Regions from separate parts of the Pseudoalteromonas sp. BDTF-M6 genome, predicted to be linked through region 2. Evidence: predicted binding sites of a transcription regulator. Region 2 holds the regulator's gene; the other holds the start of a gene.
What was found. The regulator LexA, encoded in region 2, represses DNA repair genes until DNA is damaged. The targets are predictions, from matches to a motif close to TACTGTATNNNNATACAGTA.
Positions count from the first base shown of each region.

Region 1: a site for LexA is predicted at 3,045-3,064, ahead of KD147_RS01230 (LexA family protein). Genes of this name have one in related genera too.

Region 1 covers NZ_JAGXTQ010000001.1:265,265-276,562, reverse strand. The annotation lists gene KD147_RS01240 (hypothetical protein) at 1-981, shown strand, start outside; gene KD147_RS01235 (Y-family DNA polymerase) at 1,375-2,631, opposite strand; gene KD147_RS01230 (LexA family protein) at 2,619-3,032, opposite strand; gene KD147_RS01225 (SOS response-associated peptidase family protein) at 3,167-3,865, shown strand; gene KD147_RS01220 (hypothetical protein) at 4,366-4,941, opposite strand; gene KD147_RS01215 (hypothetical protein) at 5,089-5,571, opposite strand; gene KD147_RS01210 (tetratricopeptide repeat protein) at 6,132-7,613, shown strand; gene KD147_RS01205 (thrombospondin type 3 repeat-containing protein) at 8,252-11,101, shown strand.
Region 2 covers NZ_JAGXTQ010000002.1:263,824-275,121, forward strand. The annotation lists gene KD147_RS05465 (ankyrin repeat domain-containing protein) at 1-768, opposite strand, end outside; gene KD147_RS05470 (hypothetical protein) at 1,016-1,159, opposite strand; gene KD147_RS05475 (arsenate reductase/protein-tyrosine-phosphatase family protein) at 1,337-1,687, shown strand; gene KD147_RS05480 (hypothetical protein) at 2,276-2,947, opposite strand; gene KD147_RS05485 (hypothetical protein) at 3,060-3,734, opposite strand; gene KD147_RS05490 (hypothetical protein) at 3,890-4,474, opposite strand; gene lexA (transcriptional repressor LexA) at 5,101-5,718, shown strand; gene coxB (cytochrome c oxidase subunit II) at 6,036-7,169, shown strand; gene ctaD (cytochrome c oxidase subunit I) at 7,166-8,740, shown strand; gene KD147_RS05510 (cytochrome c oxidase assembly protein) at 8,741-9,283, shown strand; gene KD147_RS05515 (cytochrome c oxidase subunit 3) at 9,302-10,177, shown strand; gene KD147_RS05520 (DUF2909 family protein) at 10,077-10,379, opposite strand; gene KD147_RS05525 (SURF1 family protein) at 10,409-11,140, shown strand; gene KD147_RS05530 (redox-active disulfide-containing membrane protein) at 11,127-11,298, shown strand, end outside.

The sequences.
Region 1 (11,298 bases), on a different contig from region 2:
TTATTAGGAAAATCTAACACTCACCCTAATAAAAACAATAGATATTCCGTTAACTTCGGCGGGGACTTTTCAAGTGACACTATGATGTGGAACATTAATTTAGGAAAAAATGTAAGAGGGCGCTACCGATATTCTGGCGATAAGGAAATTGATGTAGGAACAATTCTACTTTGCTTCGATGGCAATAACCAGCTTTCGAAATCAATCAACAAAAAAGAAAAAGGAGAGTTTGCTACTTTAGATGATAGAAACAAAGCATTTATAAGTAATAATTACAACGGTGTTCAATTCGGTACAGAACTCAACGTGAATTTTTATGAATATCAAGAAAATCAATTTGGTCCGGTGATTAAAAAGGCAAAAATTTCAGGATTCGAAGACTCCGAATATATAGTCAGTAGCATGTCACAGGAAGGAGCACACCCTACTTATTCGGACTATAAAGACCTTAATGATATATATGAAAAATATGAAGTTTCTGAGGAGGAGCTTAACTCATTTATTAAAAGTTTAACAAATGAATTTACCAAAGGAAAAGGAAATAAATTTAAATCCCTGGATGACAACTCTTTAATACCTTCAACTTGGAAAATAGAAATAATAGAAACAGATAGAGATGGAAAAGTAGGGTTTTTTTTACTTAAAAGATTTTACAAAGGAGCATCTATAAGAGATATCTCTATGGCAATCACCAATAAATATGGAACACCTCCAGACTATAAGCAGGGTTCTAAAATAATTAACTATAACTTTTCCATCAAGAATGATTTTTTTAGAAGCAATGAAGTTTCCTCTTTGAACATAGGTGTTGAATACATTTTAAACTTAACCGATTCAGGTGTCGTCGTTCGATTAAAATACACAACTGGTAAAACATTGGAAAAGCTAATTTCTGAAAGAAAAAAGCAATATTTAAACGAAAATTTCAAGCAGCTTGAATCAACGCTAAAACTAAGGAAAGCTTCAAATATTGATATTTAGTTTGGTTTTTTCTTATCAGCCGTGTAATAACCAAGCCCTTTTCTTTTAAAATACTGGTGCAGGTTAGTGTTTGTTACTTTCAAATATTGAACTAACAAACATTACCTGCTGTAGAGGCAACAGCTATTATGTCAAAATGAGAATTAGTATGAACATCACCCTATTTTTTAGATATAAACCCTTTAATAGAAGCTGAGCGGTTCACAACGATACTGAGCCGCCCTTCTTATCTATATTTTTTTGTCCAAAATAGTTAGTTTAGCGTCCGTTATTACAGTTAATCTATAAATACTTATAATGAGAAAAAGCGTATCACAATGGCACATTCCAGCCCTTCAACTACAAGCCTTCAATAGCCATGCACTAACGCCCAACCTTTCTGCCTCCAAACCATCAGCACAATATTCGAGGGATATCACACCACCTAGTTGTATATCTGGGGCTTAAAAAATCGCGTCGCATTGACCAGCGCTGATTTTGCTGTGCGCTAGCTAGCCTTATGGTGCCAGTGCCAAAGAGCTGGTTGATTGTATCCATGCTGTTCATAAGTTTTTTGTTGTCCAGGCAAGGGGTGAATAAATCGGCCTGCATAAACTGCTCAGAAACCAGGTCAATTGCACCTAAACCTGCCTTATAGAATCGCACACCAGGTGCGTACAAATAAGGCATTACCTCGCTAACCGCATTGGCAATAATGCGGCTGTCATTAGTTGGCACGGGAAAGTCATACAGGTAACTGCGCTTATAGAAATTATCTTCGTGGGGGGAGCTATGAGCGAATATCATGATACGACGAGTAAGAGAGGCTTGCTGCCGAAGCTTTTTCCCTACTATTCCACAATGCGTGATTAATGAGGCTTTTAAGTCGTTAATATTCGTTATCCGCTCACCAAAGCTCCGCGTCGAGAAGATTTCCTGCTTCGGGCTTTTGACATCATCCCATGACAAACAAAGCTTGCCGTTTAACTCTTCAACTGTACGCTCTACTACAACAGAAAATTGCCGACGCATATTCTTTGGACTTTGACACGCAAGCTGCCAGGCATTCTGAACGCCCATGATGTTGAGCTTTTTCCCCAAACGGCCACCAATGCCCCATACATCCGTGACTTTCATCCTGGATAGGATAGCCTTGGCAGAATGGTTGTCGTCAATGACCGCTACCCCCTTAAAACCTTCCAACTTTTTAGCTGCATGATTGGCTGCTTTAGCAAGTGTTGGGGTTAAACCAAAGCCTACGCCAACGGGTAACTTAGTCTCCCGCCAAACAGCTCTGCGAATGTCCTGGCCATACTGGTGCCAATCATTTACCAGTGCGTTATAGCCAGCAAATCTCAGGAAGGACTCGTCAATTGAGTAGATGTACTGATTGTCACTAAAACGCCCTATAACATCCATCATACGTGAGCTCAGGTCTGCATAAAGCTCATAGTTGGACGAGCGCACCACGACATTATGTTTGTTGAGCAGGTGCCTTAGTTTGAAGTAAGGCTCAAACTTTGGAATTTGGAGCTTCCTGGCCTCCGGACTCACCGCACACACACATCCATCGTTGTTAGTTAGAACAACTACGGGGCGCTTTCTTATGCTTGGGTCAAACACCTTTTCAGCACTGGCATAAAAGGCGACGGCATCAACTAATGCGTACATATCAAGAGCTCTTTTGCTTTACGATGTAAGCGTATTGAGCGAGTAACGACCCCTTCAACTTGAAATTCATCGCCTTCTTTAATTTGTACGGCAGCATAGCCAGGAGATGCTGATAACAGTCGTCCTTGATGTTTATCAAGCTGTTTGCAAACAAATGCGCCATTGTAATTGGCAACGATGATATCACCGTGCTGGATTGCTTCGGCTCTATCCACAATCAATAGATCGCCGTCAAAGATACCCGCCTCTTGCATTGAGTCACCGTTCGCGAGCCCGATAAAAGTTGCATGTGGGTGTTTAATAAGCAGCTCGTCCAATGACAGGCCAAGCTCTGTATATTCAGCGGCTGGTGACTCAAAGCCCGTGATCCCAGCTTCTATGTAAATAGGAATAACCTTCATAACAACAACCAAAACTGTATATACATACAGTATATTTAACTCTATCATGTTAGAACAGAGAGCAATGAAAATATTTCTACAGAACTAATAGTCTGTAGTCTAAATTGGATACATGGTCCGTTAATGAGAAAAGTATGTGTGGCAGGTTAAGTGTCGCTGCTAGCTCAGGTGTAAAGCGCCTAATCCAGCAGCTTAATATTCAGTTTTGGTCTGAGCCACTCCAGGAGGGACGTTTTCTACGCGCAGCCAGCCCAATTACCATAATAAGGGAACAACAGAGTCAACGACGGGCAGAGAAAGCCACCTGGTGGTTGTTACTTGAGAGAACAGAGAGTTCATTTAAGCCCTCAAAATACACATCCTTTAATACCCGTTACGACAAGCTAAATGTCCTTCGAAGTGCTGGCTTTGAGGCATTTAGAAAGACTCGCTGCATTATTCCGGCTTCAGGTTTCGGTGAGACTGAATATGTGAATAAGAAGCCCATTCATTATTATGATTTTGAAGCGTTAGAGGGGGAAGCTATTGCCTTTGGTGGGCTATACCGCGAGTGGCTTCACCCGCTCACAGGTGAGCGTGCATTAAGTTGCTCCGTCATAACACTACCGCCGCACAACAAGCTAAAGCACATCCACTCAAAAGCCATGCCGCTCATGCTACCCCAGGGGGATGAAGTGATGAATATGTGGCTCGACAGCTCATTGACTGATAACGAGTTATTTAACGATTTACTCAAACCAAATCTCCCTCAAGACCTGATTACGTATCAAATAGACAAACCAAGTACACATCAACAGATAAGTGAGAGAATATTAATACCCAAGGATTCATAATCACTTGAAGGGCAAAGGATCACTTTTTAACTAAGTTACGGATGCTTTAGGCAGATGTGAGGTGCATAGTTTGGTACGCCAGATTTGAGGTAATATCGAAGTAACGTTTTTATAATTTTAGTGTTCCATCATTGCTATTTATCTGCCATAGAAAAGCAACCTTCTCGTGGCGCTTTGCTGATTGCAAGATTACTTTCCAGCGCCATAGATTCACCAATTCCCATCGGTTAGATAACCCCAAAAGATCTTCTGTCGAGATCCATTACCTGGGAGCAACGGGAGACGGCATTTTCTAAGTAGGGATTGAGCGTCCTCAGTATTATCGATATGCGACCTTAATTCTAAGTATCTTCGTTATAGGGGGATTTAGACTGAAGTAAGAATAAGTAGAGAACAGAAGGTCATCTTTGAACAAAATATAGTCTTTCGAACCTATTCATTCATACTAAATGATTGTTCAGGGTGTCCACAATGCAAGACCTGACCCTAATAATTTCTTTTCAGTTCTGGTAGCGGGCGTTTTGCATTCCACGCCAAATAGCGTCGTAGGTAGCTTCGCGCTCACGCTTTTGCTCCTTTCTTAACTGGCGTTCAAAATTACGCTGATTCGCTTTAGCAACATTTCGATTATACTCATCAACTCTGCGATTACGTTCTTCATGATCGGCAATATACTGCTGAAAACGTGTATATCGCTGTTGTTCACGAACTGATAACTGCCCCAGCAGTTGATCCATTAGTTGACCGCACTGACAGTTACGCGGGTATTTTGGGTAGAGTTTACGGTTAATGGGACTTTGAGTTAAATCCCCACCAATTTCGATAAAGAACGTCTTCAGAGCGTGTGCATCCTTTCCTTTAGCATTGATCAGGCAAGTTCGCCACTCCGTCTCTTTTTTTTCAAGCGCATTCCAATCCACGTTTCTATCGTCGTAGTCTGGTACCACGGGAGCTTGAGTGCAATTGTCAGGGAAGCTAAAGCTCTGCAATTGTTGTTCAATAGTTGCATAGCCCATTGCCCAGCTAGGTAATAGCAAGCTGCTTATGAAAAGAGAGAAAAGCAATCGAATCGACATAGTAAACCTCGTGTGAGTCCCTACAATTAACCTTGTCTGTTGCAGTCTAGCATTGTGTCCTTCAGGCTTAAACCTAACTACCCTATAAATTCAGAATATTTGTAAAGGGTTTATTAGTTCAAGAGCTTCAGCAAAGCATATTGGCCGCTAAAAAATATTATTTTTTGTGGTTTGAGGCGGTTCAATCTCAAAATCATTAAACAACACATTGTCATTAAGGGGAAGTGCGTTCGATGACGCTGCCGACGCCAAATCCATATTCAAGCCCCTAGTATTTTTTACCTCGACCGGAATGACAGCATTTAATTCTAGGGGTTCCTGTTCGCCGTAGCACTCTATCAATTCCGCCAAGCGCTCATCAGGCTCATGGGCGGTTTCGGTAATAAGTTGTCCAACGACAAACTGCAGCGTCCAACGGGTGATATGACTGCCGCTTTCCACAATATTCTTAATCGCTTCACGGATATACAATTCGCTCTCATCGCCAGAAATCATCGGCATTCTGTCAATAATCAGAGTACCGCAATAGTTTAGTGGCAGATTTATATCAGCGTAAAACCAAAAGTTATCAGACATCGGGCTGGCTTGAACGTTATTAAGCGCGGGAGGCTGAATACGCTGGCGTCGCATGGAACGCAATAGCCTGTCCAGGGGAGCATCCATGTCGGGATAAAATTGTGAGTCTGTTGATTGTGCCCGCTCACCTTGAGTTTGCTGAAATAAAAGAGCATCATAGGATCATGATTTGTATACAAACTTAATAAATTCCGGAGCCTGTCTACAAGACAAAAGGACGCGCTATATCCCAATGGAGTATAGCTATTGTAGGAGCCGATCCCATAATCTCTGGGTGAAAACGCACTGCCGCCTATCAGTTGATACCAACAGCCACGAAATTGGGTTGTGTCAGATTGATAATCACTCATTGCATAGTCACAAAAATGGCATTAACGCCGTCACCAAAGTAGCGAGTATAGATGACTCCAGCAGCTAATAGTTAAACTGTCAGGCCATTCAAAGCCATAGCCTAATATTTATTGGCATCTGGCTTACTGCTTAACTGTTTCAAAATATCACGGTGTTGCAAGGCTCCGTATTTCTAATGGCATTTTTACACCTTGTGCTTTAAGATGAGACTTTTGTATTGCCATCGAATCAACGTGAATTGAACATGTAAATGGAGTTTTGCTATGTCCCCTTTTTTTGGTCGCGCGCTTTTACTTTTTCTTATTCTGTTTCCCCACACAGCTTTTGCAAATAATAAATCCGATGAAGGGTTGGTGGATTTTCTCGGTTTTAGTGCATGGGGAGTACCTAAGGATAAGGTAGACCTGCCAGCCTTAAGTGCAAAGGTGGCTATGATTGTCACCGACGATCCTGAGACCCGACAAAAAGTCGCTGATCATTTTGCCCAATGGTTCAGTCAGTATCCCGGTATAGTGTTAGAGGTAAACAACGCTGGGGAATACGAGATTAGTTTTAGTGCCTTGGGCAAGGGGACCTTCGGCGACTTTAATGGGCCGGTAATTGTTGTGGAAGATAGGCTGGGCAGTGAGCGCGAGCCTATTGGTAATTTCTATTTGCTTGAATTGTCTCAGAATAAAGACGACCCTCGTGTTGCCGACGTGGTGATTGCACATGACGCCCTAACTTATTCAACCTGGATAGCCTACGATTTGTATTTTACCAGCAACCCCAGTAAGGCTTTACTGCAAAGGTTTGTATCACCGGCAAAAGTGTCCGATGAAGATTGGGCGATTTTCCAAAGTATTTGGGAGCACGGTGCTCGCGAGGAATGGAAAGAAGTTATGGCCGGCTTCGATATGTTATCTCCGAGCGTCAGGGTATCGCCACTTATGCTAGCGCTTAAATATAAAACCCTCGCGCAGCTTGGGATTGATACTCGCCAAGAGGGCCTAAGAAATTTCGCACTCCAACAACGCCACTATGCAAGTACCGCCAAGACAGTTGAACAAGTCTATGGCGAAAGTATTTATACCGCATTGCGGCTGTTGCCCTGGTATTGGGATGAAAATGACTATCAGAAGATGAGTAAAGCGCTGTCTATTGTTGAAAGCAATTTTGGCCTCACAGAAGAGATTATTCGCCACCTGATAAAATCTTACAGGGAGTCAGGTGATTATCAATCCGCCCTGCGCTACGCCAAAATGCAGCATGAAAACACACCCACTGAGAGAACCTATTCGGACTTGATTAATATACTCATTAGCTCCAAAAATTATGAGCAAGCCTTGGTGTATGCAAAAATGCAGCATGCATACAAACCCACTGAGAAAACCTATTCTGCGTTGGTTAAAATATTAATTGACACCAAAGGTTATGAGCAAGCCTTGGCGTATTCCGAGCAGTACTACAATAAATACAAGGATCAACAGAGCGCTTTCTTAGTTACTCAAGTGCATTCGCTGCTGGGAAATAAAAAGCAGGTCAGGCAATTTCGTCAACTTCTACTTGATGAATATGACATGCACCCGCTGCATATTGATATGATTCTGACCTTAATCAACAAAAACTTTAAAGCATTGGTGAAGTTGCTCGATGAAAATAAGGATCAAATCCCAGTAACGCCCTCAGATTTGGAAAAAGGCTTAATCTTTGAAGACTTTTTGAAATCAAAAGAATATAAAAAATGGGCGGAAAAGTTTGATTGATGTCAGACAATAAAATGGCTTTCTTGTTGGGGAAACCTCAGGGCGTGGGCATACTTTGCTAACTGTTCTTGCGAAAGAGTAGCTCCGCTCTGAAGTTATCTTCAAAACTGCCCCTGACACACTTGCCTCTGATGGAAATTTTGATTTTGGTATGCAACTTAACCATTTTGCGTACCACTCTCCTAGTTAGAGCATATACTACGTTATAGGTAACTGCTCCTAGGTTCCCTGAATCGACACCAATAATTCTCTAACTAAGATTGGAAGTTTTTTTTCCATGAACTATTCTTTGGAAAATCACTCTTCAACTAGTTGTAGTGGGAACTTACATTGCTTATGCCGCCTACTTATCTATGATCATGCTGCCTGCTTGTTGCTAGAAAACCTACTGCACTTCTACTTAAAAGTTGCAAAGCTTAAGGTGCGCACCACACGTATGGATATTGGTTCTTGATACCGAACTATTTACATCAAACCTAGGTACCGCCTCAACGAAGCTTGCTGGCTAATAAAAGACAAGGAGCATAATGAAATAATAATCCTGCTCAAAATATTATTTTTGTGGGATGTGCTTTTATTTTTCTTTCACTCCTTGGGTACCGACATAATCATATGTATTTTTATCCTGGGAGATACCTATGCAACTATCTACTTCTTATTACTCATTGCCTAAGCAGTTGCTTATAGCAATTTTAATACTACTTTTCATACCTAGTACATTCGCATTAACCGCGCTTGAAGGCCAAAAAATCTTAGCTCAAGATGGTGCCTACTTTGATTATTTTGGAAGCTCTATTTCGATTGATGGCAACCTTGCAGTAATTGGTGCTAATCAAAACTGCGCTGCTGGTGAGGATGGCGGGAAAGCTTACATATATCATCGTAATAACGATGGCATCTGGCAATATGAGGCAACCCTTATACCCAACACATTAGAAAGCGCTATCTGCTTCGGACAATCTGTTGCAATATCTGGTCATACGGTTGTAGTTGGAGCCCCATTAGAAACGACTTTGAGATATCAAGATGGAGCAGCTTATGTGTTTATCCGCGATGAGCAAGGTGACTGGATGCTACAGGATAAGCTGTTGGGATTCGCAAGTGGTCGAGCTCAGCAACTGGGTAGTTCTGTCGCTATCCAAGGTAATACCATAGTAGTTGGAGCCCCCCAATATTTATTAGGAAATGGCTCAGGGGCAATAACGGGAGCAGCTTATGTTTATAAAAGAATCGCTGATAGTTGGGAGCTCCCAACAATATTAACCCCTGCTCCAGAAGAACCGCAATTGTCATTTGGTTATGGCGAACGCTCAATTGTGATAGATAACGGGACTATTTTAGTGGGAACATGGAAACTAAATGAGCCAGGTAAAACTACAGTTGGTCCGGGAGGTGTTTATGTGTTTGTTTTGAATGCCTTAAATAATTGGGAATTACAACAAGTTATTGTTCCTCAAGATCTTACTGATTCAAGCTCACTAGGGTTCGGTCACAGTGTGGGGCTAGATGGTGATGTAGCAGTAATAGGGGCACCACTAGATAAAACTATTCGTCAAACTGCAGGGTCTTCCTATATCTACCGTCGTAATGGTGGTATTTGGCAGCATGAGGTTAAACTACTTAGCGAAAATTTTGATGAAACCAGTAATTTTGGTCGCGCTGTGGCAACAGAAAGTGGTGTTGTACTAATTGGTGGTAACACTTTTGGGTCAGTACCAAGAGGAACTGCAGACCTCTATCTTCAAGATGATACTAACCAGTGGCTTAGAATCCAACAGTTACAGCCTTCAGAAACACAAAATTTCGGTACGGCACTAGCTATATCCGGCAATAGTATCATGGGAGCTGATATTTATGATGATACCCAAGCTGGTAACTCTGGTGCTGTTTATGTTTTTGATTTAAAGGAAAGTACTAACGATGACGATGGCGATGGTATTGCGAATGGTGTAGATAATTGTCCAAGCGTAAACAATCCCGACCAAATAGATAGTGACTTCGACGGAATAGGTAATGCCTGTGATGTTGATAACGACAATGACGGACTTAACAACGAGTTGGATAACTGCCCTTTAGTTACAAATTTTGATCAGCTAGATAATGACTTGGATACTATAGGTGATGAGTGCGATCCCGATGACGATAACGATGGCATTATTGATATTAGTGATAACTGTCAATTTGACAGTAATCCAGATCAACTAGATCGGGATAATGATGGGCAAGGCGATCAGTGTGATAATGATGGTGATGGCGATGGTATAGATGATTTAGTCGATAATTGTCCAACTATAATCAACCCAAGTCAGTCTAATAACGATGATGATCTAATGGGTGATCTTTGTGATCCAGATGATGACAACGACAATGTGCTTGATTTAAATGATAATTGCCCCATTACCCCTAATCCTAATCAGGATGACCTTGATAATGATGGTATCGGGGATATCTGTGATATGGATCTGGATGGTGACGGAGTGAATAATTCAAGTGATAACTGTCCAGGCATACCTAACCAATCTCAAAGCGATAGTGATTTTGATGGCAGCGGTAATGCCTGTGATTTAGATGACGATGATGATGGAATCTATGACGACAATGATAATTGTCCTAATGAAGCCAACCAAGATCAATCTGACAATGATAGTGACGCGATAGGAGATGCTTGTGATCCGGACGACGATAACGATGGCATCGTCGATAGCAATGACAATTGTCCTTTGGTGGAAAATTCAAACCAACAGAATAATGATGGTGATGCCATGGGGAACGCCTGTGATTCGGATGATGATAACGATAACATTAACGATGAACTTGATAATTGCCCTTTGATTTCGAATGCTAATCAATCAGATCTTGATAACAATGGTGTTGGGGACCTTTGTGATGAGGATCTTGATGGCGATGGTGTTGCAAACTTAACGGATAATTGCCCCGAAGTTCCTAACAGTGAACAGCTAGATCTAGATAGCGATGGAGTGGGTGATGCTTGTGACTCCGATAAAGATGATGACGGCCACCTTAATGCTCAAGATAATTGCCCCAATATCGCAAACCCAGAGCAATTTGATTTAGACAATGATGGAGTCGGGGATCTTTGTGATTTGGATGATGATAATGACGGCATTGAAGATGAGGCTGATAATTGCCCTGCAGTTTACAATCCAAATCAAATTGATTTTGATAACAATGGGCTCGGTGACGCTTGTGATACAGACGATGATAACGATAGTGTTACCGATTACGTAGATCTATGTCCGCTGACCCCACAGTTTGAGGTCGTTGATCCAACCAATGGATGCTCTATCACCCAGTTGGTCCCTTGTTCAGGGCCCAGAGGTAGCACAGAGCATTGGCGCAACCATGGTCAGTACATATCACTAATATCAGCTGTAACTAATGAGTTCGTTCTCAGAGGTTTAATTGACAAAAGCAGAAGAAAATTTTTGATTTCCAATGCTGCACAATCTTCATGCGGTAAACATTAAAACCTGTTTATTTGTATGTAATATTTAGTAAATGAATGGCAGAAAGCACATCGGCTTTCTGCCATCCTTATCAGTATATTTAACGGTCACATACCTTTCCGTCGCAATACTAAGCCTCAATAAATTAGCAAATTATAGGTAAAGTTACCTCATGTTTTGATTGTTAACTTACAGATTTAAAAATTTCTTTTAGACGA
Region 2 (11,298 bases):
GTGGAGAACATCGTTAATGAGACTTTGCAAACGCAAGTAGTTATCGGAAAGTTGCATTCGATTATCTTCAGTTGAGTTTTTGAAGTCATCGAACGCAAACCGAGCATTCTCTAGATGTGGTTGAAATTCTAATAAGAACCTTGTAGCGATAATACTCCACTTTAAGTTGTTCCATTGCTTTTCGTCATGGGAATTAGGCGGGGCATGCTGTTCTAGGGATGCCACATATTTGAATGATGGCAATTCGGCTTGTTTGATCCATGTCCGAACCCTGTCTTTAACCTCTTTCGATTTGAACAGTGTAAGTAAAGAATTATCTTCTACGTCATCCAGGATAGTTAAATTAACTCCATTGGGGGCACATAACTTCTGTGAGTGATTATCTTCTTCTAAGAAGGTGCTGGTTACTAAACTCGATAGGAGTGCGCTGTCTTCAAGATATTTATTAGCTTGCCCAATGGAGAACCCATCTAAAGGGTGAGTGGAAATCCAATCAAAATAAGACTTGAATACTTTTTGCAGAAATATTGTGACTCTTGCCGCAATTTCGTCTCCATATACGTTACGAATTGGGCTGATGACTGTAAGTTCTTTTAATTTTTCAAACTCACCGATATGGATATCAACTTGTTTAGAGCAGCTATCATCAAGCTTTCGTGCATCTGATGATGACAAGAATGATTTGGTATCAAACGCAGTTGATATACTTCTTAGTAGAGCCTGCGCTGTGGGGTAAGGGGTAGTCCTTTTCGCTTTATAAAGTTTCATTCATTATCACCTTTTCGACATCCTTTCTAAAGTTATGATATGCACGCCAATCACTTGGTGTAGAAGGTATTGTAATGTGCGTCCCATGTCTTGATAAGAGTTTATTATGTTTCTTTCCTCTATTCACAATACACAGTTGTTCTTTTACTAACCGCTTAATATAAGAGTTTATTTCCTTATTTTTGCTATAGCGTCTCATCTAGCTCTCCAAAAGAGGTGGGAGCGCCCACCTCATAATAAGTCAAAATTACTTGTCTTGATTCTTTTGGGCGGCCCTCTGCGCGCGTCCTACAAAGTGGTTTTTAGGCACTTTTCCTCCATGTTTTTTTGCGTATTCGCTCTGGATACGTGCGGCGTCTTCAGTGGTCATTGGCTTTTTGGGATTAGACATAGGTGCTCCTAATGTGTCTGTTTAAAGGAGCTGTTAGCTTAGGTCTGGAGCAAGATTGTGTAAGCAAGGTAATTGGAGAGAAAAAAATTAAAAGTGCTAGTTCCATGCGTAGCCTTCTCTAACCAGACCAAATTGAATTTGATATGATGAATTAAACGCAAGCTAAGAATTCACATCATGAACATTCTTTTCTTATGCACTGCCAATATCCAACGCAGCAAAACAGCCGAAGAGTTATTTAGCGCTGCCGATGGTATTAACGAATATCGCTCAGCTGGGCTAAGCGCTAAGTATGTTGCTAAGGCTGGCTCTCGCTTATGTAGTGAAGAGCTATTGCAATGGGCTGATAAAATCTATGTGTTTGAAGCAAAACATATAGAGCGCATTCGAGAGTACACTGGTGACGTTCACTCAGCTAAGATCACCAACCTGGATATCCCTGATAAGTATCAATACTTCCAACGAGAGCTGGTGTTACTTTTATTAGAGCGTTTGCCACTGAGGGAGCTAATAAAAGGGAATGAGTAAGGCTCAAGCCTGAATTGAATTAACTCGATGGTGTTATTTTCTAGAAAGCAAAAAGGACCGTTTTGCTATAGAGCCGAAATCTAGGGTATTCATAATGGCTCTTATAAGGACTATTACGACACAAAAAAGTCCATAATAGACCGTATGTGGTCTTTTAAGTCGCCACTTAAATTTCTGGCTCGAATACAGCAATGGCCCTTAATATGATGAGCGCTGATTACTACACGATTTGGCTAACCAGATTGAAAAGCCAACTGGGAAAAGGCTTCTTATCCTCTATAATTAAAGCTGAATGGACTATGTGAATCTAGCGTACCGACAAGGATGCTTATTATGGCAAAGGGACTATCAGCCTTCACTAAACCGCTTTTGTTTTTATACAACCTCTTGATCATTTGCTTGCTTCTTACCGGAGGCGGATTCCTTACGTATGCCATAGTCACAAGCTAAGTTGGGGATTTTAAATGGCCTTACCAGTGTGAGCAACGCTACCACCTAACCTCAACCATACCACCGTAAACACGAAACCCAACCTTGAACTGAAAATGCCAAGCGTTGGGAATCACTCTTAAATGCTTTGTTATGGCACTACTTCACAGCTAACAACTTTGCTTTTATCAATACTGACGCAAATCTCTGCAATGTGGGACTTATGCCAAAGCAGATTGACCAGTCGCCGTCTTTTGGAGAGTAAAAATTACCGCCATCTGTTGAACGAGGATCTCGGAGCAATAGTCCCCTTTTAATAAAGTCTTCTGTGTAAGCAAACAATTCATCCACATCTACGCCTAAGCTTAAGGCATCAAAGTTCAGGTTATTAACAACGTAAACTGGATATACTGTTTTAAACTCCAGTTGCTTCAATGAAGCTAACTTAATAAATAAGTTCACCTTTAGGTCATCTATACCATTGATACAAGAAATAAATCTGACTTTTTCATTTTCACTAAAGTTAAACTGGCGATCATTTATGAAGGTTAAAGCTAACGCTCTTAACCCGATCTCACTTGACGTAGATGTAATTGCAGATGCATAGTCAGCTAGAACTTTTTGAGCTACTTTACTATTCAAAAACTCATTGAGTTCTATTTGCTTGTCGAGTGATAGGTATTCAACTTCAGAATCAATAGCATCAAGGAACTGTTTAACCCTGTGTTCTGCATACAAATTATGAGCTTTTTTCAAAAGGTTGAACGTAGATTTCAATACAATATTTGTACTTTTAGACGTTTGTAGTTCCAAATTTTGCTCCTGTGCCATAACGCCCCACTAAAAGGCAAATAAACGCTTGACTAAAATTAGGAACGCAGTGACAAAGCCAAGCTTTATTTTTCTTGCTTTAAAGGCTTGTTAGTTGCCTAAGCTTTTAATGTTATTGGTTATTTTCATCAGCATCTATCTGAGTAGCGACAGCATATTCAAACTGTTCACTATTTGACTCTTTAGGAATATAACGGATATACGCTTTTCCGCCCCAAGTCGTCAATTCATCAACTTGAGATTTCAGGTTTGCAATACTTCCCCTCGAGTCAGCCATTGCTGCGTCAACCCACTGAGATGAACCAGCGTAAACTTGCATTAACTTTAGGTGTTCTTCAGTAAGATTATCCGGTAAAGAAAACTCACCATGGGTCAGTTTTTTCATTTGGTATGAATTAGTTTGTACTATTTGAAAGCTTCCTTCTCCGGTCCGAGGATTACTTTCTCCAAAAATTTTGGCCTCAACGCTGATTTTCATCATTCCAGAAAAATCTGGTAATAATTGAATGTCTACTGAACTTAAATTTGGAATACCTTGATATTTATTTCCTTTAGAATCTTGTAAGCTCCAAGTTATGGCTTCAATCTTCTGGTTTGATACAGAATTTAAAAATAAAGCATTTAGTCGGATGTTTTCACCTGGGTGGACTAGAACCTCTGGCGTAATAGCCTTTTTTTCCACCAGCTGAATATCATATTTTGGAAGTAATCCCGCCCAGTTAAAAATTACGATAAGAATAGATATAAATCCCCAAACGGTGACAATATTAGAAATTGCTTTCATCATTTTAATATTTTCCTTGTTCAACTATTACAGATTGCTACTAACGCCCTGTTAAGGTGTGAGCAACGCAATGCCGAAGTCTACGCACACCACCTTAATCACTTAAATCAACGCATAGTGAAAATGCCACGCGTTGCGAATCACTCTTAAACAGTTTGTTAGAATTTTGCTATCGTTGTACTGCTATTAACAAACATCAGTTGCTCAACGACTCTAAACTCTGCAACTTGGTAATTGACCGAAGCTTCGAAAGCAGTGTGTATTTCCTTAAATTTTGGTTCTGATGCTACTCGTCCACACAAGTCTAAGTATTCCCAGTACAAATCTACTTTTTCAATAATGTACTTGTGAGACTTACCAAGAAGGAAATGGCACACCCTGCTGTCCCAAATCGCATAAACATTTGGGTTTACGAAATGTAGAAGTTTTGAAACGCCAACAAGAGAGTTGTTTACCAATGACTTTAAAGCAAGGATTTCATCACTTGAAATTCGTTCAGGCAACTTTGCCTTGTTTAGTATATTCAGCGACTCTTCAAAGTTATTCGACTTGAAGTTCATGATTGTTGGCATCCATCCATAAGTGAAATTTGCACCAATAACCAAGTCTTGCTCTGTAAGAGTATCCTTGTCACAGAAATACTTTACGAAATGGCGATAAGAACGGTGATATGTATGCTCGGAGTCTTCACTCTTCAAAGAGTCAGCGAACCTCAAGATATCTCTAATTTCGATATTCTTCATAGTTTCCTAAAAATTCAAACAATTTAATATCGAGCGATTGGGTCGTTTTCCTGTCCAAATCGGTCTCATTTTTGTCCTATGACCATTGATAGCAAATTTAGGAAGTACTTAACAGCATTGAAGTTATTCTACATTGCTCTAAACGTGGACACGACAAAAACGACCCATTGGGTCGTTTTCCTGACTATGGGAGAAACGCAACGATTATGGATGTATACACTGTGATTTTGGTAGAAGGATGAACGTCCGATCCTCACTCCTAGCTGACTATCACTACACCTAGCACCGCGGTTTTCGATAGCTTAGTTCCAACTAGTGTGCACTAAGCATAGTAAAGCAGTAGGCTTCAAACGTTTTACCGCCAATATTGATAAAAGAACGGTAACAAGCTACTGAACTATTTGAATAAATATCAATTTCTCAGCCATCCTTTAGTTAGAGCTGGAGTAGACCCAGATCGCTAGATACCCCTTCACTCTTTGAGCATTTAAAAAGTTTATTGTTAACGGATTTTTTTGGAAATAAATTAAACGCCACAGGGGTTGGCAAATTCCTTGAATTTATTTGCGATTTTCTGACAACTGTATATACTCACAGTTAAATGTACTGTATGGAAAACCAGTTGTATGCGCCCTTTAACTAAACGCCAATCGCAAATTTTAGAGCTGATCAAAGTCTTTATTAAAGATACCGGCATGCCGCCGACGCGCGCCGAAATTGCACAAACGCTGGGCTTTCGCAGTGCCAATGCCGCTGAAGAGCACCTGAAGGCGCTGGCCAAGAAAGGGGTGATCAAGATGAAACCCGGCGCCAGCCGTGGTATTCAGCTGGTTGAGGAAGAAGAGCCGGAGCAATTAGGCCTGCCGCTGATAGGTCGCGTAGCCGCCGGTGAGCCCATTTTGGCGCAGGAACATATTGAGAGCCATTGCCAAATCGACCCCTTGCTGTTTAAACCGGCGGCGGATTACCTGCTGCGCGTTAACGGCATGAGTATGAAGGACATAGGCATTCTCGATGGCGACTTGCTGGCGGTACACCGCGCCCAGGTGGCGGAAAACGGTCAGGTGGTGGTGGCCCGTGTCGGGGAAGACGTCACGGTCAAACGTTTGGAAAAGGCTGGTCGTAAGGTGTTACTGCATGCGGAGAACGACGAGTTTGCCCCCATCGAAGTCGATTTAGAACATGAATCCTTTAATATTGAGGGTTTAGCAGTTGGCGTAATTCGAAACGCCGACTGGATGTAGGTTTTACCCCGCATTTAGCCCCCGATAGGCCGTTTATTGGGGGTTTTACGGCGCTTTTCTCCTTTCTTTCCTTACGCGCTAACAGTTTGAATATCCCCCAAATATTTATTTAAAAAAGCAAAACTAAAACGCTTCATTTCTTGCTATTCGCTCAATTCTTGACTAATTGGTTATATTACAGGCTTTGCTGGTTGCTTTTTGCGCACTTTTATTGCAGTAAATTGAATCGGCCAGTCCAAGCATAATAATAACGAAGAATGGCTAGCAGTAATTGCCTCTTCCCTTTTTTGCGTTGCGCGTAGTTAAGGAGATGGTACATGAAGCAGCTTTGCTCCCTCATGTTGCTGTGTCTGTTTGTTCCCCAAATGGCCTTTGCCAACAGCAAGTACAACTTGCGCCCTGGGGTGACGGATATCAGCGAGAATGTTTACCAGTTGCATATGACGATATTTATCATCTGTTGTGTGATTGGGGTGATCGTATTCTCGGTCATGTTTTGGGCCTTGCTCAGGCACCGAAAATCCAAGGGCGCTACCGCCGCCACCTTCCATGAAAGCACCAAGGTCGAAATTCTTTGGACCGCGATCCCATTTTTAATTCTTATCGGCATGGCGGTGCCCGCGACCAAAACCCTGATCGCCATGGAGGACACCTCCAAGGCGGATGTCACCATCAAGATCACCGGCTCGCAGTGGAAATGGCACTATGAATACATGGGTCATGATCTGGGCTTTTATTCGCTGCTGGCCACGCCCCAGGAGCAAATTAAAAACGCAGAAGCTAAGGGCGAAAATTACCTGTTGGAAGTGGATAAGCCTCTGGTGATCCCTACCGGTAAAAAGGTGCGTTTCCTGATGACCTCGGACGATGTCATTCATTCCTGGTGGGTGCCAGACTTCGCGGTGAAAAAAGATGCCAACCCGGGCTTTATCAACGAGGCCTGGACCAAGGTTAACGAAGCGGGTATCTATCGCGGTCAATGTGCCGAGCTGTGTGGTCAGGACCACGGCTTTATGCCCGTTGTGGTTGAAGCGAAATCCCCTGAGGAGTTTGATACCTGGCTGGCGGCGCAAAAACAAGCGATGTTGGACCAGGCCGATGCCGATGCCGCCTTACTCGACCAAACCCTGTCTCATGACGAGCTCATGAGCACCGGCGAGAAGATCTATATGACCCGCTGCGTAGCCTGTCACCAACCAACGGGTCTCGGCGTTCCCGGAGTATTCCCGGCAATCAAGGGCAGCCCAATCGCGACCGGCGAAATCAAAGACCACATCGATATTGTGGTGCACGGTAAACCGGGCACGGCCATGCAGGCCTTCGTGAGCCAGCTCACCATTAAAGAGCTCGCGGCCGTTGTTACCTATCAGCGTAATGCCTTTGGTAATGACACCGGCGATACGGTGCAACCAAGTGAGATTCAGGCCTTTATTGATGGGGGAGAACAATGAGTACAGCCGCTGCAACACATGAACATCACGGGCCTGCGACCGGCATTAAACGCTGGCTCTTTACTACTAACCATAAAGACATAGGCACGCTGTATCTGCTGTTTTCCTTGCTGATGTTTTTAACCGGCGGCGCCATGGCCATGGTCATTCGCGCCGAGCTATTCCAGCCGGGATTACAATTGGTTGACCCGCATTTCTTTAATCAGATGACCACGGTGCATGGCTTGATCATGGTTTTCGGTGCGGTGATGCCGGCCTTTACCGGCCTGGCCAACTGGATGATCCCCATGATGATCGGGGCGCCGGACATGGCCTTGCCGCGCATGAACAACTGGAGCTTCTGGATCCTGCCCTTCGCCTTTGCCATCTTGCTGATGTCGCTGTTTATGGATGGGGGCGGTCCGGCCTTCGGTTGGACCTTTTACGCGCCGCTGTCGACCACCTACAGTAACGACAACACCGCGCTGTTCGTGTTTGCCATCCATATCATGGGGGCCAGCTCCATCATGGGCGCGATTAACGTGATAGTGACCATCGTCAACCTGCGGGCGCCGGGCATGAAGTGGATGAAGTTGCCGCTGTTTGTGTGGACCTGGCTGATCACCGCCTTCCTGCTGATTGCGGTGATGCCGGTACTGGCCGGGGCGGTGACCATGGTACTGACGGATAAATACTTCGGCACCGACTTCTTTAACGCCGCCGGCGGTGGCGATCCCGTGATGTTCCAGCATATTTTCTGGTTCTTCGGTCACCCCGAGGTATACATCATGATCTTGCCGGCATTCGGCATTATCTCCACCATAGTGCCCACCTTCTCGCGCAAAAAACTCTTTGGCTACTCCTCCATGGTGTATGCCACCGCGTCCATCGCCTTGTTGTCCTTCGTGGTCTGGGCGCACCATATGTTTACCACCGGCATGCCGCTGGCCGGCGAGCTCTTCTTTATGTACTCCACCATGCTGATATCCGTGCCCACCGGGGTGAAGGTGTTCAACTGGGTGGCGACCATGTGGCGCGGCTCCATCAGTTTTGAAGCGCCCATGATGTTTGCCATTGCCTTTATCGTGCTCTTTACCCTGGGCGGCTTCTCCGGGTTGATGCTGGCGATTACGCCGGTGGACTTCCAATACCATGATACCTACTTCGTGGTGGCGCACTTCCACTATGTGCTGGTCACCGGGGCGGTATTCTCCATTATGGCCGCGGCCTATTACTGGCTGCCGAAATGGACCGGGCATATGTACAGCACCACGCTGGCGAAGTGGCACTTCTGGATGTCGCTCATCAGCGTCAACGTACTCTTCTTCCCCATGCACTTTGTCGGCCTGGCGGGCATGCCCCGTCGTATCCCCGACTATGCGCTGCAGTTTGCCGACTTTAACGCCATTATCAGTATCGGTGGCTTTGCCTTTGGCTTATCGCAGCTGCTGTTTGTGGCCGTGGTGTTTAAGTGCATCAAGGCCGGCGAGAAAGCCCCGGCCAAGGTGTGGGACGGAGCCGAGGGCTTAGAGTGGCAAGTGGCCTCACCGGCGCCATATCACACCTTTGAGACGCCGCCCGAGGTGAAATAAATGAACCATATGCCGTTGTTACGAAAACTGCTGTTAACTACCCTGGCCATGTTTGCCTTCGCCTTTGCGCTGGTGCCCTTGTATGACGTGTTCTGCGATGTCACCGGCCTCAACGGCAAGCCTTCCATGGAGCAGGCGCAACAAAGCCAAAGGGTGGATAACAGTCGCGAGGTCACCGTGAGCTTTACCACTCATGCCCAGAGCGGCGCCCCCTTTAAGGTCAGCGCCGAGCAGCAGTCTGTGGTGGTTAAGCCCGGAGAGATGAGCCTGGTGACCTTTACGGCGGCCAATATCAGCGATCAAGCCCGGGTGATGCAGGCCATTCCGTCTGTCTCTCCTGGATTGGCGGCAAAATACCTACATAAACTGGCCTGCTTTTGCTTTGACCAGCAAACCCTGCAGGCCAACGAACAACAAGAATATCAATTAAGATTTTATGTCGATCCGGCGTTACCCCCCGAATACGAGGAGCTAACGCTGTCATATACGCTTTTTGATATCAGCGCCAAGCATCCCGAGTCGTTAGTGGCGTCGGCGCGATAACCCAAATGAGGCATGAATATGAGTGAACAGTATGAAAAGTACTATGTGCCGGCGCAGAGTCCCTGGCCGATAGTCGGCGCGGTGGCGTTGTTTTTTATCGCCGCCGGCGCGGGCTTAACCGTGATGCAAATGGAGCAGGAAAGCAGCCATGGTCAGTACCTGTTATTTTTGGGTCTTGCCGTGTTGCTCTATATGCTGGTGAATTGGTTTCGTAATGTGATCAGCGAATCCCATGGCGGTCTCTATTCGGTGCAGATGGATCGCTCCTTTAGGCAGGGCATGAGCTGGTTTATCTTCTCCGAGGTGATGTTCTTCGCCGCCTTCTTCGGCGCACTGTTTTACGCCCGCATGTTGGCGGTGCCCTGGCTTGGTGGCGATGGCAACAATGTGATGACGGGTGAAGTATTGTGGCCCGAGTTTACCGCCGTCTGGCCGCTGGAAAGCACCCCGGGTGGCACCACCACTCAGGCCATGGGCTGGCAGGGGCTGCCCCTGATCAACACCATTATCCTCTTGGTGTCCTCGGTGACCTTGCAGTTTGCCCACACCGCCATAGAAAAAGACCAGCGTAAGCCACTGACCTTGTTCCTGCTGTTGACCATAGTCCTGGGTGTCTGCTTCCTGGGCCTGCAAGCCTATGAATATGTGCACGCCTATCAGGATTTAGGTCTGAAACTGGACTCCGGTATTTACGGTAACACCTTCTTCTTGCTCACCGGTTTCCACGGTCTGCATGTGACCCTGGGGGCCATCATGCTTAGCGTGGTCTTTATCCGCGTATTAAAGGGTCACTTTAGCAGCGAAAAGCATTTTGCCTTTCAAGCGGCGGCCTGGTACTGGCACTTTGTAGATGTGGTGTGGCTGTGCCTGTTTGTATTTGTGTATGTGTTGTGATCGGTGATGGATTAAAGCGCAGCAGACCAAACTGCTGCGCCAGCAAAATAATAATGAGTACCAGGATGCACAGGGCGACGCGCTTGCCCAAATAGCGCGACATAGGCACCTTGTTATCGGATTTTATCATCGCCAGTAAGGCACGGAAAAGGGTGTAAATGACGAGCAACAACAGCGCAATAATTATAATTTTAATAAGCACGGTACGGATACTCCGAGGTTGGTGGTTGAGTGTTTACAGGTAAGCTTAGCGCAATTTTATGGACTGGGTTGGTTATCCTTGCGGTAACTGTTTGTACTCGCTTGGGTTTTTGGCAGCTTGAACGGGCGGAACAAAAGCAGGAGCGACAACAGCTGCTGGATTCCTGGTCGGCACAGGGGGTCATGCCTTTAACCAAGGCGCTACGCCATATCGAAAGCGAAGACGCCACCGGTTTGCAGGTAGGCTTCGACGCCAAGTTGCAGCGCGAATACTGGCTGCTGGACAATCAGGTGTATCAGGGCCGGGTCGGCTATGATCTGCTGGTACTGGCCTTGCCTCCGGGTTCCAGCCATTGGCTGCTGGTCAATCTGGGCTTTGTGCCGGCGCCAAGCGCACGCAGTGAACTGCCCGCCATTGAGCTGCCAGAGCAGCTCACCCTGACCCAGGCGCTGGTCAAAGAAGGTACCCTGGCGCAGTTTACCCTGAGCGACGCCCGGGCGGAGCAGGGCTGGCCTAAGCGCATTCAACAGATTGCCATTACTCAGATGAGCGAGCAAACCCGCAAACCCATTCACCCTTTTATGGTCTATGCCCAGCACCGAGTCGAGGGCATAGGCGCTATCCCCCATTATCAGCCGGTCACCATGTCGGCCGACAAACACAGGGCCTACGCCTGGCAGTGGTTTTTAATCGCCCTGGCGGCCCTGGTGATTGCCGTAAGTGCCTATTGGCGAGCAAGGAGAACGCATGCAGCTACCTAAACCCCTTCTGTTATTTATCGGCTGCTTTCTGCTGCCCATTGTGGCCGCCGTGGCGGTTTTGTATTCCGGCTGGTTGCCCGGCCATCAGAGCAATCAGGGGCGACTGATGACTGAGCAGGTGGAGCTGAGCGACTGGCAGCAATACCCGCCGTCGCCCT